Regions from separate parts of the Mesorhizobium sp. M0340 genome, predicted to be linked through region 1. Evidence: riboswitches for the same ligand, from Rfam matches in the RefSeq annotation. Region 1 holds a riboswitch; the other holds the start of a gene.
The links. Region 1 has a riboswitch for thiamine pyrophosphate ahead of thiC (phosphomethylpyrimidine synthase ThiC). Riboswitches for the same ligand answer to the same signal wherever they lie in the genome.

Region 1 (6,898 bases):
TTTCACCCTTCGTTTCGACGCGCGGCAAATTGTCGGGAAAGGCTGGGCGGACGCCGACACCGGTTTCAACGATCTCGGCCTCGCCAAAGGCCGGATGGAGGGCATAGGCGGTACCCAGAAGCTCCATCATGCAGCGCGCCGTAACCGGTCCGGCGGACTGGCTTTCAATCATCGTCGCACCAATCATGAAACGGTGGTCGGTGCGCGGCACCATGTAGAGCGGAAAGCGCGGATGCAGCAGCCTGACGGGGCGCGACAGTGAGATATCAGGGGTGCGCAGGAACAGCATTTCGCCGCGAACGCCGCGCAGCCAGTCATTTTGCGCCGCCATTCCCGTACAGTCGATCTGACGATCGAAACCAAAAACATGCTGGGCGTCGGCGCCGAAGTGGAATTCAACACCCGTGGCCGCGAGCTTGTCATGAAGTGCTGCCATCGCCTGGCGCGGATCAAGATGAGCCTCATCGGCGAACAGCAATCCGCGGCGGAAGCGGCCGGCTAAGTCGGGCTCCAGCAAGGCAATTTCATCTTCCTCGACACGCCGATAGCCCGTCGTGCGGCTGGCGAACCGGTCGAGCTCGCCCGCATCGCGCGGCGCGGCCAAGACCAGCGTTCCCCGTCGTGCTACCAAGCCTGGCGTTGCGGCATCCCACCAGTCGGCGGCGTCGCGTCCGAGATCCAGCACCGGCTGCTCGGCGCTTTCACGCTCGCACCACGGCGCCAACATGCCACCGGCGAACCACGACGCATTGCCCCCAAGGGCAGGCCTTGTCTCGGCAACGGTAACCGCCGCGCCGCGTGCGGCGAACTCGAAGGCGGCGGTGAGGCCGGCAACGCCCGCCCCTTTGACCAAGACCTTCATGATGGCTCACGTGGCTGAGGTATGAGCGGTGCGCCGGTCTCGTCCGCCGGCAGGTAGAGATCGCCGCCCTCGCGGTATTTCGCCGCCATCGCCGCCATGCCCTCTTTCGGTGCCTCGGCGCGGATGTCGTGAGAGATTCGCATGGAGCAGAATTTCGGTCCGCACATCGAGCAGAAATGCGCCACCTTGTGCGCCTCCTTGGGCAAGGTCTGGTCGTGGAAGGACCGCGCGGTTTCCGGGTCGAGCGACAGATTGAACTGGTCCTCCCAGCGGAACTCGAAGCGCGCGCGGGAAAGCGCATCATCCCTGACTTTCGCTGCCGGATGGCCCTTCGCCAGATCGGCTGCATGGGCGGCTATCTTGTAGGTGATCACGCCGATCTTGACGTCGTTGCGGTCGGGAAGGCCGAGATGCTCTTTCGGCGTGACATAGCAAAGCATTGCGGTGCCGAACCAGCCTATCATGGCGGCACCTATCCCTGAGGTGATGTGGTCATAGCCCGGCGCGATGTCGGTCGTCAGCGGCCCCAAAGTGTAGAACGGCGCCTCACCGCACACTGCGAGCTGCTTGTCCATGTTCTGCTTGATCTTGTGCATGGGGACATGGCCCGGGCCTTCGATCATCACCTGGCAGTCCTTTGCCCAGGCAATCTTGGTGAGTTCTCCAAGTGTTTCCAGTTCGGCGAATTGCGCCGCGTCGTTCGCATCGGCGATTGAACCGGGACGAAGGCCGTCGCCGAGCGAGAAGGATACGTCGTAGGCTCTGGCGATGTCGCAGATCTCCGCAAAGTGCTCGTAGAGGAAGCTTTCCCGGTGATGGTGCAGGCACCATTTGGCCATGATTGAGCCGCCACGCGAGACGATACCCGTGACCCGGTCGACGGTCAGCGGGATGTAATGCAGCCGCACGCCAGCGTGGATGGTGAAATAGTCAACGCCTTGCTCGGCCTGTTCGATCAGCGTGTCGCGGTAGACCTCCCAGGTCAGATCCTCGGCAATACCACCGACCTTTTCGAGCGCTTGGTAGAGCGGCACCGTGCCGATCGGCACCGGCGCGTTGCGCACGATCCAGTCGCGGATGTTGTGGATGTTGCGGCCGGTCGACAGGTCCATCACCGTATCGGCGCCCCAGCGGATCGCCCACACCATCTTTTCGACCTCTTCAGCCATCGACGATGTGACGGCGGAGTTACCGATATTGGCATTGATCTTGACCAGGAAATTGCGGCCGATGATCATTGGCTCGCTCTCGGGATGGTTGATGTTGGCGGGAATAATCGCCCGTCCGCGCGCCACCTCGTCACGCACGAATTCGGGTGTGACGAAATCGGGCAGCGTCGCGCCGAAAGCCTCGCCGTCGCGCTCAAGCTTGCCGTGCAGGATCTCGCGACCAAGGTTCTCGCGAATGGCAACGAACTCCATTTCAGGTGTGATGATGCCGGCGCGCGCATAGGCAAGCTGCGTCACCGCCTTGCCTGCTTTGGCCCTGAGCGGTCGGTGGCGGATGGGAAATTCCGGCGTCAGGCGTTCGCCCGTCGCGAATCCGTTGTCCTCCGGCCGGACATGGCGGCCGTCACAGTCCTCGACATCGCCGCGCGCCAAGATCCATTCGTGGCGAAGCCGGGCCAGGCCTTTTTCGATGCTGGTTTCGACAGCCGGATCGGTATAGGGGCCCGACGGATCGTAGACGGTGACGGGCGGCTCGCCGGCTGTCGGATGGACAGAGATTTCGCGCATCGGCACCCTGATCTGCGGGTGGATGGCACCGGGCTTGTGGATTTTCCGTGAGGCGGGCAGCGGTCCCGTTGAGACGGCTGGGGTGAGGGCATTCATCGTGAGGCTCCTTTGCTCATGCATTGGAGACCCAGTTCTGTGCCGGAAGGATGAAAAGACGCTTCTGTCTACCTGCCGAAACAGGACCTCGGGCGTGAACTCCCGCAAAGCGCTTGCACCGTCCCTACGCCAGTATGAACTGGATCAGGTTCAACGGGTCACTGCGCCGCGAAAGCCAGCAGTATCTCAGCCCCTTGCCGGGACTCCCCTGGTGAATGCCTCAAGTTGAACGGGCCGGGGTTGTCTTGTCAAGCGCATGTTCGTCCTGCGGCGGCGGTGGGCGGCAATCAAATTGGGCCCAAATTGGGCCGACGGCCTCGCCACGGGTCGCGGAGAAGTTCCGCGGGAGATAGGGCAGGTGTGGCCAAAGCTGCATTTGCCTCATCAAACTTGATGTGACATTGACGTAGACGGAACTGCTGCGTTTCAAGGATCTTAAGCCGTCAATGCCTGATCGGAACAGAACTGGTGGGCCGCCCGAACGCCCCACAAACATCGTGCTCTCGATCACCTCCTATTGTCGCCGGAAAAGGGGTGATCGACCAATCGATCAAGTCGACCGCTCGCTGAAGGGCGCCCTCGGTTTCAGCACGGCTGGGCGAAGTGGCAATGACATGTCCAATCCAGTCTCGGAAATCCCCCTTCCTGACGATCGGTGTCTTGGGTTCAACATTCAATTTGACCTCGGCCACACCTGATATAGCAGCTGCCTGAGTGTCGCCACCAATCCAGTCCAGGGTGCCATCTTGATCAGGAAGCAGGAATCGCGCGGCCGCAGTATGCGAATGCTTTTTGCGCAGATCCCATTCCTCGCCAATTGACAAGCTTGATGTGCTCGGTGACGAGGTCGACACCGTAAGCTAACTGGACCAGTTGAGGGTCGGGCGCGCCACTAAGACGCGGATTGACTTCAATGACAACTGGACCGCGTTTCGTGCACCGGAGTTCAATGTTAGTTGGCCCCCAGCCAAGGCCGAGAGCCCGCAAACAGCTCAACGAAACATCGGCGATGCGCTCACGCTCCTGATCGGTTAGCAGGGCCGGATACGTCACCTCACGTATGACGAAATGGGGGAGGGGACCAAAGTCATTGGCGCAAATCGCAACGACCTCATTCCCCATAACATTAATGCTATAGAACGGGCCCTGTGCGAATTCTTCGACGAGTATTTTCGGTGTAGACCGCCATATGTGCTTTCCGCCCAATAGATAGGTCGTATGTTCGGCTACGTCTTCGAGGCTGCGGCACAATCGGACACCCATGCTGCCGCTGCCTAATGCCGGCTTAAGAATCACGGGCAGGCCGATCTCTGCAGCCGAGCTTTCTACCTCCGCCGCATTCGTTGCCAACCGATAAGCCGGTATTGGAACGCCGGCCTGCGCGAGGAACTCGCCATGAGCCGGGTGCGCAGAGATCGTCCGACGCTCTTGTATTTGCTGGATCCCAGCCGGCTCCGCCTCCGACTGCCTCGGTAGCTCGGTATCCTGAGCGCGTCGGCGGCATCATGCCATTATCATCCTACGAATTGCATGCTCCATCGTCCTGGACGAGACCGGTTTGGCTAGCCAAAGGACGAAGGTCTGATTACCAGATGTGATCGGCATGGGGTCGCTTCCACCAACGACGATGATGGGCACCGTCATCAGGGTGGTACGTACGGCTTCGGGCTGTCCTGGCCCGAGGAAAGTCGCTTTATCGAAAATTAGGAGGTCGGCTGCCTTCCCGCTCTCGATCCAGTCGCAAAGACTTTCGAAGGTCGCGAAGCCGACAGGCTTATAACCAAGCGCGGCGATCTTATCGTTGTAGATCTCCAACGCTGCTGGATCGGGCTCCACGACTGCAATGATTTCTCCATTGCCAAGTGATCCATCGTATGGACCGGAAGCGCTATCAGCTCTGACCTGCTCCTCAGCGCAGGCCGGTAAGTAGAGATCGAAGCGTGTACCTCGGCCAACAGCCGAGGTGACGTCAAGGCATCCTGCGAGCGCGCTCACATGGCGGTCCACTGCAGCAAGACCCAGTCCGGTCCCGCCGACGCGAGAGCGCGTGGTAAAAAAGGGCTCAAAGATATGCGGAAGCACCGAACTTGCGATTCCTTGGCCATCGTCGCTGATGGAGAGGAGAACGTAATCTCCCGGTTTCAAGGTGCCCTTAGCCACGGGCTTCGTTTGACAGACGTGAGCGCGAGAAACGCTAATCTCGACACGGCCCTCATTCAAGAGAGCCTCCGACGCGTTCTTGCATAGATTCATAAGGATCTGCTGTATCTCGGTCGGGCTGCCCTCGATCACCGTTTGCCACTCGTTGATCTTGAAGTTCAACTGAACATCCGCACGAAGTGTAACCCGCAGCAATGGCGCGAGATCCATTACACTCTCCGAGACGTCGAAAGGCATCGTCACGCGCTTCCGATTTCGGCTTAGTGACAAAATTTGATCAATAATCAGCTTGGCTCGGTTGCTGGCCAAGATAATTTGGCCGATGTGGCCCCGAATTCTCGAGGGGCGGCGCACAAGACCTTTAGCCATCTCTGCGTAGCCAACTATTGCTCCTAGAACATTATTGAATTCATGTGTAACGCCGCTTGCGATTGTGCCGACAGCCGTCAGCCTTTCCGCATGCTCCCATCGACTCTCAAAAAGGTTACGTTCCGTGTGTACACGTTGCATTTCAAGATGGTTGCCTAAACGCACAGTAGCGCTCGCCAGAACCAGGAGGTCGTCTGTGGAGGGTGGTGAGCGATCTCCTTCAAAAACAAGGATACAAACCGCAGCCTGCTGATCGGAGGCCCTGCACCCAACAATTTGACAAACACCGGTGGTGCCTACGGCAGTCCGAACCACTTCCGACGCCGGAACGACGCGAAACACTGGCTGTTCCGGGTGTACAAGTGAGACGACTTCATGGATTAGCGTGGCGTTCCAGACGCGCATGCGCTTGTTCGCGACAAAGTACTCGGTATTCCTGCTGATACTCGGATCCACCAGAGCAAGCGCGCATTGATCCGCATCGAAAACGCATTGAATGAGTCTAAGCGCTGCTTCGGTGGAGAAGCGCCGCGAAGCCTTCGTTGCTTGACTGTCGATGAAGCAAGCTTCGATCTCACTCATTGCCGCTTCAAGCTCTAACCGCCTTTCCAACCGGTTCGTCCGCACATGCAGCGTGGAGGCTCGAATGGTCGCAAACAAGCAGAGGCATATGGACACCAAGCCAAAGAAAAGTCGTGTACGCTGCGCTTGCGCGCTGGCGAAGCTGTAGGCTTTCAGATGTTCTCGCTCCAATTCGGCAGCCTTGGCGAACGTGTCGAAGGATGGGATTCGATTGACAGCGCGGTCCAACCTCAACATTGAGGACAGGATAGCGCGGCCCTCGCGGGCCACATCCTCCGTGACTTGGTCCTGGCTAGGAGGAAGTCGGCCGAGAGACTGATCGATTTGTAATGCGAGGCTGAATCCCGGTCTGGCCGAAAATTGAAGGATCAGATTGGAAAATTCAGGCCTGTTCGACACTCCCCCCCGAAGGCGATTAGCCGAGCGAGCAAAGCGTACGAGAGAGCTTTGCAGAAGCTCATTTTGCGCGGCCGAGGCCGAGATGGCAGCTTCTGTGTTTTCGAGGGACTTTTTGAGCTGTGCAACCAACCTGGAGTGCACCCCGGAGCTCTCATTGGGCGAAATCTCAACAAGGCGTTGGTAGTTTTGAAGGTTCCTTTTTAATGCTTGCCCGGTAGAAGCAACGGAACGGAAGTCCAATACCATGTCGGCGCGGGCGACGTCTCGCTGGAGCAATGCGTAGTTGATCTGAATCGTCCGCAGTTCGCTTAGGACCGTCTCGTTGATCTGGGGGTCTTGCCACTGTATCGCGACCAAGAGCGCAACCGAGGCCACTAGGGCCATTACAGAAGCTTTGTCGGTACTGAGCCATTTTTCCCAAACGAACGGCGTTTGATCCGCGGTGCGTGCCTTGCGAAGGTCCGATTTGAATTCTAGCTCCCCATCGCGTCGGTGTGCGGCCGGATGCTGCTGGAACAGGAAAGCCAAGTGTACCTCTCCCCTCAAATAGGCGGTGTAGACACCGTTGCACTCTGCCCCCATGGCCCGCTGACCTTCCATTGATTCGCGGGCGTTTCGACCTCGACGGCGAGGCGGCAGCACAAGGCGGGCAACTGATCGCAGTTTTCGGAACTGGTCTTCCGAGAGATCATCG
Region 2 (6,898 bases), on a different contig from region 1:
ATATGCGCACTCCTGTCTAGCCGCAATGACAAGGTGCTTGAACTCGCGAATTACCCCTCCATCTCCTCGCGCAGCATCTCGAGTTCCAGCCATTCCTCCTCGAGCGCTGCCAGTGTGACGCGCTCCTTGTCGAGCGCGGCAATCGTCTTCTGGAACGAGGCCGGGTCGCGCTCGTAATAGGCCGGATCGGCGATGTTGTTCTCCAGCCGCGAGATCGAGGCCGACACCGCCTCGATCTTCCTGGGCAAGGTTTCCAGCGCGAATTTCTGCTTGAACGACAGTTTCTTTGCCGGGCCCTTGGGAGCGGCCGCGTTGCTCCTGCTTGCAGCCGTCGCCTCGCCGGTCTCTGCCTTCGGCCGCGCCTTGCGGTCGTCCAGCCTGGTGCCGCCGCGCTGCGCCAGCATGTCGGAATAGCCGCCGGCATATTCGATCCAGCGGCCATCACCATCCGGCGCGATGATGCTGGTCACGGTGCGGTCGAGGAAATCGCGATCGTGGCTGACCAGGATCACCGTGCCGGCAAAGCCGGCGACCAATTCCTGCAGCAACTCCAGCGTCTCCATGTCGAGGTCGTTGGTCGGCTCGTCGAGCACAAGCAGGTTTGCCGGCCGCGCCAAAACGCGGGCGAGAATCAGCCGTGCCCGCTCGCCGCCCGAAAGCTCGCGCACCGGCGTGCGCGCCTGTTCCGGCTTGAACAGGAAGTCTTTCATGTAAGAGACGACGTGGCGCTGTTCGCCATTGATGACCAGGTTCTCGCCGCGACCGTCGGTGAGATACTGCGCCAGTGTCTCCTGTGGATCGACGGCCTCGCGCTTCTGGTCGAGCGTGGCGATCTCCAGATTGGTGCCGAGCCGCACCGTGCCTGCGTCTGGCTTCAATTCGCCGGTCAGCATCTTCAACAGTGTCGTCTTGCCAGCGCCGTTCGGCCCGACCAGGCCAACGCGATCGCCGCGCTGGATGCGGGTCGAGAATCCCTTGACCACGGTCAGATCGCCAAAGCTCTTCTCGATGTTCTTGGCTTCAATCACCAGCTTGCCGGATTCGGCGGCGTCGCTGGCTGTCATCGTCGCCGCACCCTCGGCGCCGCGATGACCGCGAAAGCGCTGGCGCATGGTCTGCAACTCACCGAGCCGGCGCATGTTGCGTTTGCGCCGCGCTGTCACACCATAGCGCAGCCAGTGCTCCTCGCGCACGATCTGGCGACCGAGCTTGTGCTGCTCGCGCTCTTCCTCCTCCAGCACCGTGTCGCGCCATTCCTCGAAATAGCCAAAGCCCTTGTCGAGACGGCGGGTCTGACCGCGGTCGAGCCAGATTGTGGCGCGTGACACGCGCTCGAGAAAACGGCGGTCATGCGAGATGACGACCAGTGCCGAGGAGGTACGGGCAAGCTCCTCCTCCAGCCATTCGATGACCGACAGGTCAAGATGGTTTGTCGGCTCATCGAGGAGGAGAATGTCGGGCTCCGGCGCCATGACGCGGGCGAGTGCCGCACGCCTCGCCTCGCCGCCGGAGAGGTCGTTCGGCCGTTCTTCGCCGGTCAGGCCGAGATGCTCCATCAGATAGGTGGCGCGATAGGGATCGTCGGCGGGCCCGAGCCCCGCCTCGACATAGGCGCGGACGGTCGCAAAACCGTCCATGTCGGGCATTTGCGGCAAGTAGCGCACGGTTGCCGAAGGCTGGCGGAAGACTTCGCCGTCCTGCGGCTCGATCAGCCCGGCGGCGATCTTGAGCAGCGTCGACTTGCCCGAACCGTTGCGGCCGACCAGGGCGATCTTGTCGCCAACTGAGGCCGTCAGGGCGGCACCGTCGAGCAGCGGCGTGCCGCCAAAGGTCAGCTTTATCCCGTCGAGATTGAGAAGCGGCGGTGCCATGTCAGCTTTCAGGTAAGGGAAAAGGATGCGCGAGCAGCAGCGCGCGGCCGCTGGCCAGCGCGATTTCCAACCGGCCCCTGACCTCGTTGGAAATGGTCAGCGACGAGCCGAACGCAACCTCGACGTGGTCGAGCGGCCATTTGGCACCGGTGACGCTCAGGCCGGCGAGATCGGAGAAGCCGAGCACCGAAAACAGCGTGCCGTCGGCATAGTCGAAGCCAGCCTTTCCGGGCAGCAAGGGAATGCCTTCCTGTGCGCCGCTGGTCAAAAGCACTTCCGTCCCGCCTTCCGCCAGCCGGACGCTCAGCGCCATATGCAGGAAGATGTGGTCGGTGCGTTTGCCGCCGAAAGCGCCTGCGAGCACAAGGCTGGTCGCACCGCGTTCGAGCGCGGCAGCGATAGCGAGTTCACCGTCGGTCTTGTCCTTTTCGGCGGGAAACACCTGCCGTGGTACGGCGGCCAGATCCTCCGGCAACTCGGCAGGCACGGAATCGAAATCGCCGACCCAGAGTTCCGGCCTCAGGCCCAGCATACGGGCATGGCCGATGCCGGCATCGGCAGCGATGACGCGCGAGCCTTCGACCTGGCGGTCGAGCAGCGGCGTGCGGATGAGATCGCCGCCAAGCAGGATGGTGAATTTGCTCATATCTCGTGGCCCTTACCAGCCCTGCCCCAGAAACGGAAGAATGAAACGGAAGATGAAACGGCAGACGAAACGGAAGGCTGGGCTTTGGATGCCTGGCAAACTTCCGCTTGCGCAGCACTTCGGCCGGGCCTATGTGTCGAAACGCTCTAACGGGGTGCCGGACGCGATCTTCGCGGACCGGCTGAGAGGCAAGACTGCCAACCCGCTGAACCTGATCCGGTTTGTACCGGCGGAGGGATTAGACGTTTCGGACAGCCCGACGCCTCAATTCCTTTCAACGCGAACGAAGGAGGCGCCGATGCGCAGTTTTTTCCACTCTCTTGTCCCGATTGTCCTGCTTGCGGCATCCGCGCTCGCCCTGCCAGGGCAGGCATCGGCACAGGATAGACTGACCGTCTATACCTATGAAAGCTTCACCGCCGATTGGGGTCCGGGACCGGCGGTGAAGAAGGCCTTCGAGGCCGAGTGCAGTTGCGTCATCGAATTCGTCTCGGTCGCTGACGGCGTGGCGCTGCTCAACCGTGTGAAGCTGGAAGGGGCCGCCACCAAGGCCGATATCGTGCTTGGCCTCGATACCAATTTGACGGCGGACGCCAAGGCAACCGGCCTGTTTTCGCCGCATGGCGCCATATCGGATGTCAGCGTGCCGGGCGGCTGGCGCGACGATATTTTCGTGCCGTTCGACTATGGCTATTTCGCCGTCGTCTACAATACCGAAAAACTGAAGAACCCGCCGAAGAGCCTCAGGGAACTGGTCGAGGGCGATGCCGGAGAGAAGATCGTCATCCAGGACCCGCGCACCTCGACGCCGGGTCTTGGCCTGCTGTTGTGGGTCAAGTCGGTCTATGGCGACAAGGCGCCCGAAGCCTGGGCCAAGCTCAAAGCAAAGGTGCTGACGGTGACGCCAGGCTGGAGCGAGGCCTACGGCCTGTTCACCAAGGGCGAGGCGCCGATGGTGCTGTCGTATACCACGTCGCCGGCCTACCACATGGTCGCCGAAAACACCGAGCGCTACCAGGCGGCGTCCTTCGAGGAAGGCGAATACCTGCAGATCGAAGTTGCGGGGATCACCACTAAGGGCGCGAAGAACCCCCTGGCGGAAAAGTTCATCGCCTTCATGACCGGACCGAAATTCCAGGATGTCATTCCCGAAACCAACTGGATGTTCCCGGCCGGCAAGACCGACAAGCCGCTCAATCCGGCGTTCGACAAGCTGGTCAAACCGACCAAGACCTTGCTGTTCAGCCCGGAGGAAGTCGCGGCCCACCGCAAGGCCTGGGTCGATGAGTGGCTTGCGGTGATGAGCAAGTAGCTTTGGCCGATTGATCGAAGATGATCGCTCTACGGCGCCCCCCTCTGTCCTGCCGGACATCTCCCCCACAAGGGGGGAGATCGGACGGCACGGCGGCTTTCGCCAGTCGCCGATGTTGCTGGAATGAGCGGAGCGCTGAAACTGCCAATCTCACCCCTTGTGGGGGAGATGTCCGGCAGGACAGAGGGGGGCGCGAAGGAACGCAATCCTCACTAAGAATCTCGAATCTGGTGGTCTAGCGTGCAACGCGCACCATCATCTGACTCCCGCATCACCGCCGGCATCCTCGCGCTTGCGGCAATAGCACTTCTGCTCGGCGGAGCATTTGCAGGGCTGATCATCGAAGCCACACGCGACCCGTCCGGCGTCGCCTCCGCCTTCGATTCGTATCTCTTGCGTATCGTCCGTTTCACGCTCTGGCAGGCTCTGCTGTCGACCCTGCTCTCCGTCGCGCCAGCGCTGTTCGCCGCGCGTGCCCTGTCGCGGCATCCACAGTTTTTCGGGCGAGGCTTTATCCTGCAGCTTTTCGCCGTGCCACTGGCGCTGCCGGCCATTGTTGCTGCACTCGGTGTCTTGGCGCTCTATGGCCGCGCCGGCTATTTTGCCGGCACGCTGGGCGCGCTAGGCGGCCAGAGCTGGCCCGGCATCTATGGCCTGTCGGGCATACTCGTCGCCCATGTCTTCTTCAACCTGCCGCTGGCGACGCGGCTGTTCCTGGAGGCGTTGCAGACCGTGCCGGCCGACCAATGGCGGCTGGCGAGCCAGCTTGGCATGGGTGCTGCGCCGGCCTTCCGGCTGATCGAATGGCCGCCGCTGCGTGCGGCCTTGCCGGGCGTTGCCGGGCTCGTTTTCATGCTGTGCATCACCTCCTTCACCATCGTGCTTACGCTCGGCGGCGGACCCAGCGCGACGACGCTGGAGGTTGCCATCTACCAGGCGCTGCGTTTCGACTTCGACCCGGCGCGGGCTGTGACGCTGACCCTGCTGCAGATTGCCCTAACCTTCGTGGTCGTGCTGGCCTTGACGCGGCTTGGCGCCAATATGACCGGCGACGCCAATCTGCCGGTGGCGCCGCGCCGGTATTTTTCAGCCGGTGCGGCCGAGACCGTCCTGAACGCGCTGGTGATCGGGCTGGCACTGCTATTTGTCGCCGGGCCGATGGCGGCCACGCTGGCGGCCGGGCTTGGCGCCGATCTCGGCCGCCTGGCCGGCGAGAGCGCGGTGCGGCAAGCGACGGCGACCAGTGCCGTGCTGTCCGTCTTATCGGCGCTGCTCTCCCTGGCGCTGTCGCTGTCGCTGGTCATGGCGCGCCGGGCGCTGGCGCTCACCCGGCGGACAGGCCGACGGACGGTGCTCGAACATCTGGCCGACACCGGTGCGGGGTTCGTCCTGGTGGTGCCGCCCATCGTCATCGGCGCCGGCTGGTTCCTCCTCCTGCGCACTGTCAGCGATGTCTTTGCGATCGCCCCTGTCATGGTCGTTGCGGTCAATGCGGTGATGGCGATGCCGTTCGCCATCCGCGCCATCCGCCCTGCCTATGACGCGGCGAGCGAACGCCACGAACGGCTTTGCGCACAGCTTGGCATCTCGGGCTGGAACCGGTTGCGGCTGATCGACTGGCCGTCGCTGCGGCGGCCGCTCGCCACCGGCTTCGCTTTCGCCATGGCGCTGTCGCTCGGCGATCTTGGCGTCATTGCGCTGTTCGGCAGCGATTCCGTGCAAACCTTGCCCTACCTGCTGCTGGCCCGCATGGGCAGTTACCGCACCGAGGATGCGGCCGGGCTGGCGCTGCTGCTCGGCCTTGTCTGCCTGGCGCTGGTGCTGACCGCGGACTGGATGGGAAGGAGGGAGAAATCATGATGCCGATCAGCCCGGAACGCTCCATTTCGGTGGAAAAAGGCGCGGCCGTGCGGCTCGATAATGTCTCGTTCAGCTATGGTGAAACGCCGCTTATGTTCGATGTCGATTTCCCGGCATCGGAAATCACCGCCATCATGGGGCCGAGCGGTTCGGGAAAGTCGACACTGCTCAATCTGGTGGCCGGTTTCGAGGCGCCACGGTCAGGCCGCGTGCTCATCGGCGGCGCCGACGTCAGCACTGCGCCGCCATCAGCGCGGCCGGTATCGATGGTGTTCCAGGAAAACAACCTGTTTGCCCATCTGTCCCTCGAGCAGAATGTCGGGCTCGGCCGCTCGCCTTCGCTCAGGCTGAGCGAGGCTGACCGCGCCGCAGTCACCGCAGCGCTGAAGCGCGTCGGCCTTGCCGGCAAGGAAAGCCGACTGCCGCGCGAACTCTCCGGCGGCGAGCGGCAGCGCGTCGCGCTCGCCCGGGTTTTAGTGCGCGACCGGCCGGTGCTGTTGCTCGACGAGCCGTTCGCTTCGCTCGGACCGGCACTGCGCGATGACATGCTCGACCTGGTGGCCGACGTCCATTCGGAGCAGCGCATGACGGTGCTGTTCGTCACGCACCAGCCGGACGATGCGCGCCGCATCGGCCAAAACATGGTTTTCCTGGATGGTGGCACGGTTGCCGCGACGGGCACCGCCGCCGATTTTTTCGTTGGGGCTGGACCGGACGCATTCCGACGCTATATCGGCTCGGGTCCGTTTGCGGCTGGATCACGAGATGTTGCCCGGAAGCGGACATAATTTACGGTCAAACCGGAGGAAGGCGAAGCGGCGCTTGCTTGCCATGGTCGAGGTAGTGTGGCTAGGTCCGCCAGGAGCTGGTCCGGCCTGGACCGTGATTTGCCCTTGCTGCCTCGTATCTGTCGGACGCACGAAGGACGCCGTAGAACTTGATTTTGCGCGTGATGCTTTCCGGAAATCGCGCCAGATTTTCGCGGTCACGTCACAGGACTTGAAAGGAAGCCGACCTGCCGACCGGCATCGACAATCGGAGGCTGAAACCGCTGGCGCGCTTTCTGGCGCTGGCCGGCCTTGCCGTGGCGCTGGCAAGCTGCCAGATGTTCACGCCTCCCGACGTGCAGGAATCGGGCTTCCAGCCCTCCGACAAGCCGATTACGGTCGACAATGTCGCCGCTAACAGCAGGCTCGCCGAACTGGCGAA

Region 2: another riboswitch for thiamine pyrophosphate. It lies ahead of thiB (thiamine ABC transporter substrate binding subunit); the one in region 1 lies ahead of thiC (phosphomethylpyrimidine synthase ThiC).

Annotation. Positions count from the first base shown of each region.
Region 1 covers NZ_JAMYRR010000021.1:2,759-9,656, reverse strand. Annotated here, with positions in the region: gene thiO (glycine oxidase ThiO) at 1-862, opposite strand, end outside; gene thiC (phosphomethylpyrimidine synthase ThiC) at 859-2,694, opposite strand; TPP riboswitch at 2,798-2,914, opposite strand; partial or broken gene NKI79_RS25005 (ATP-grasp domain-containing protein) at 3,138-4,080, opposite strand; gene NKI79_RS25000 (two-component system VirA-like sensor kinase) at 4,198-6,732, opposite strand.
Region 2 covers NZ_JAMYRR010000024.1:40,098-46,995, forward strand. Annotated here, with positions in the region: gene NKI79_RS26650 (ABC-F family ATP-binding cassette domain-containing protein) at 51-1,871, opposite strand; gene NKI79_RS26655 (thiamine diphosphokinase) at 1,873-2,517, opposite strand; TPP riboswitch at 2,658-2,772, shown strand; gene thiB (thiamine ABC transporter substrate binding subunit) at 2,816-3,829, shown strand; gene thiP (thiamine/thiamine pyrophosphate ABC transporter permease) at 4,070-5,689, shown strand; gene thiQ (thiamine ABC transporter ATP-binding protein) at 5,686-6,477, shown strand; gene NKI79_RS26675 (M48 family metalloprotease) at 6,732-6,898, shown strand, end outside.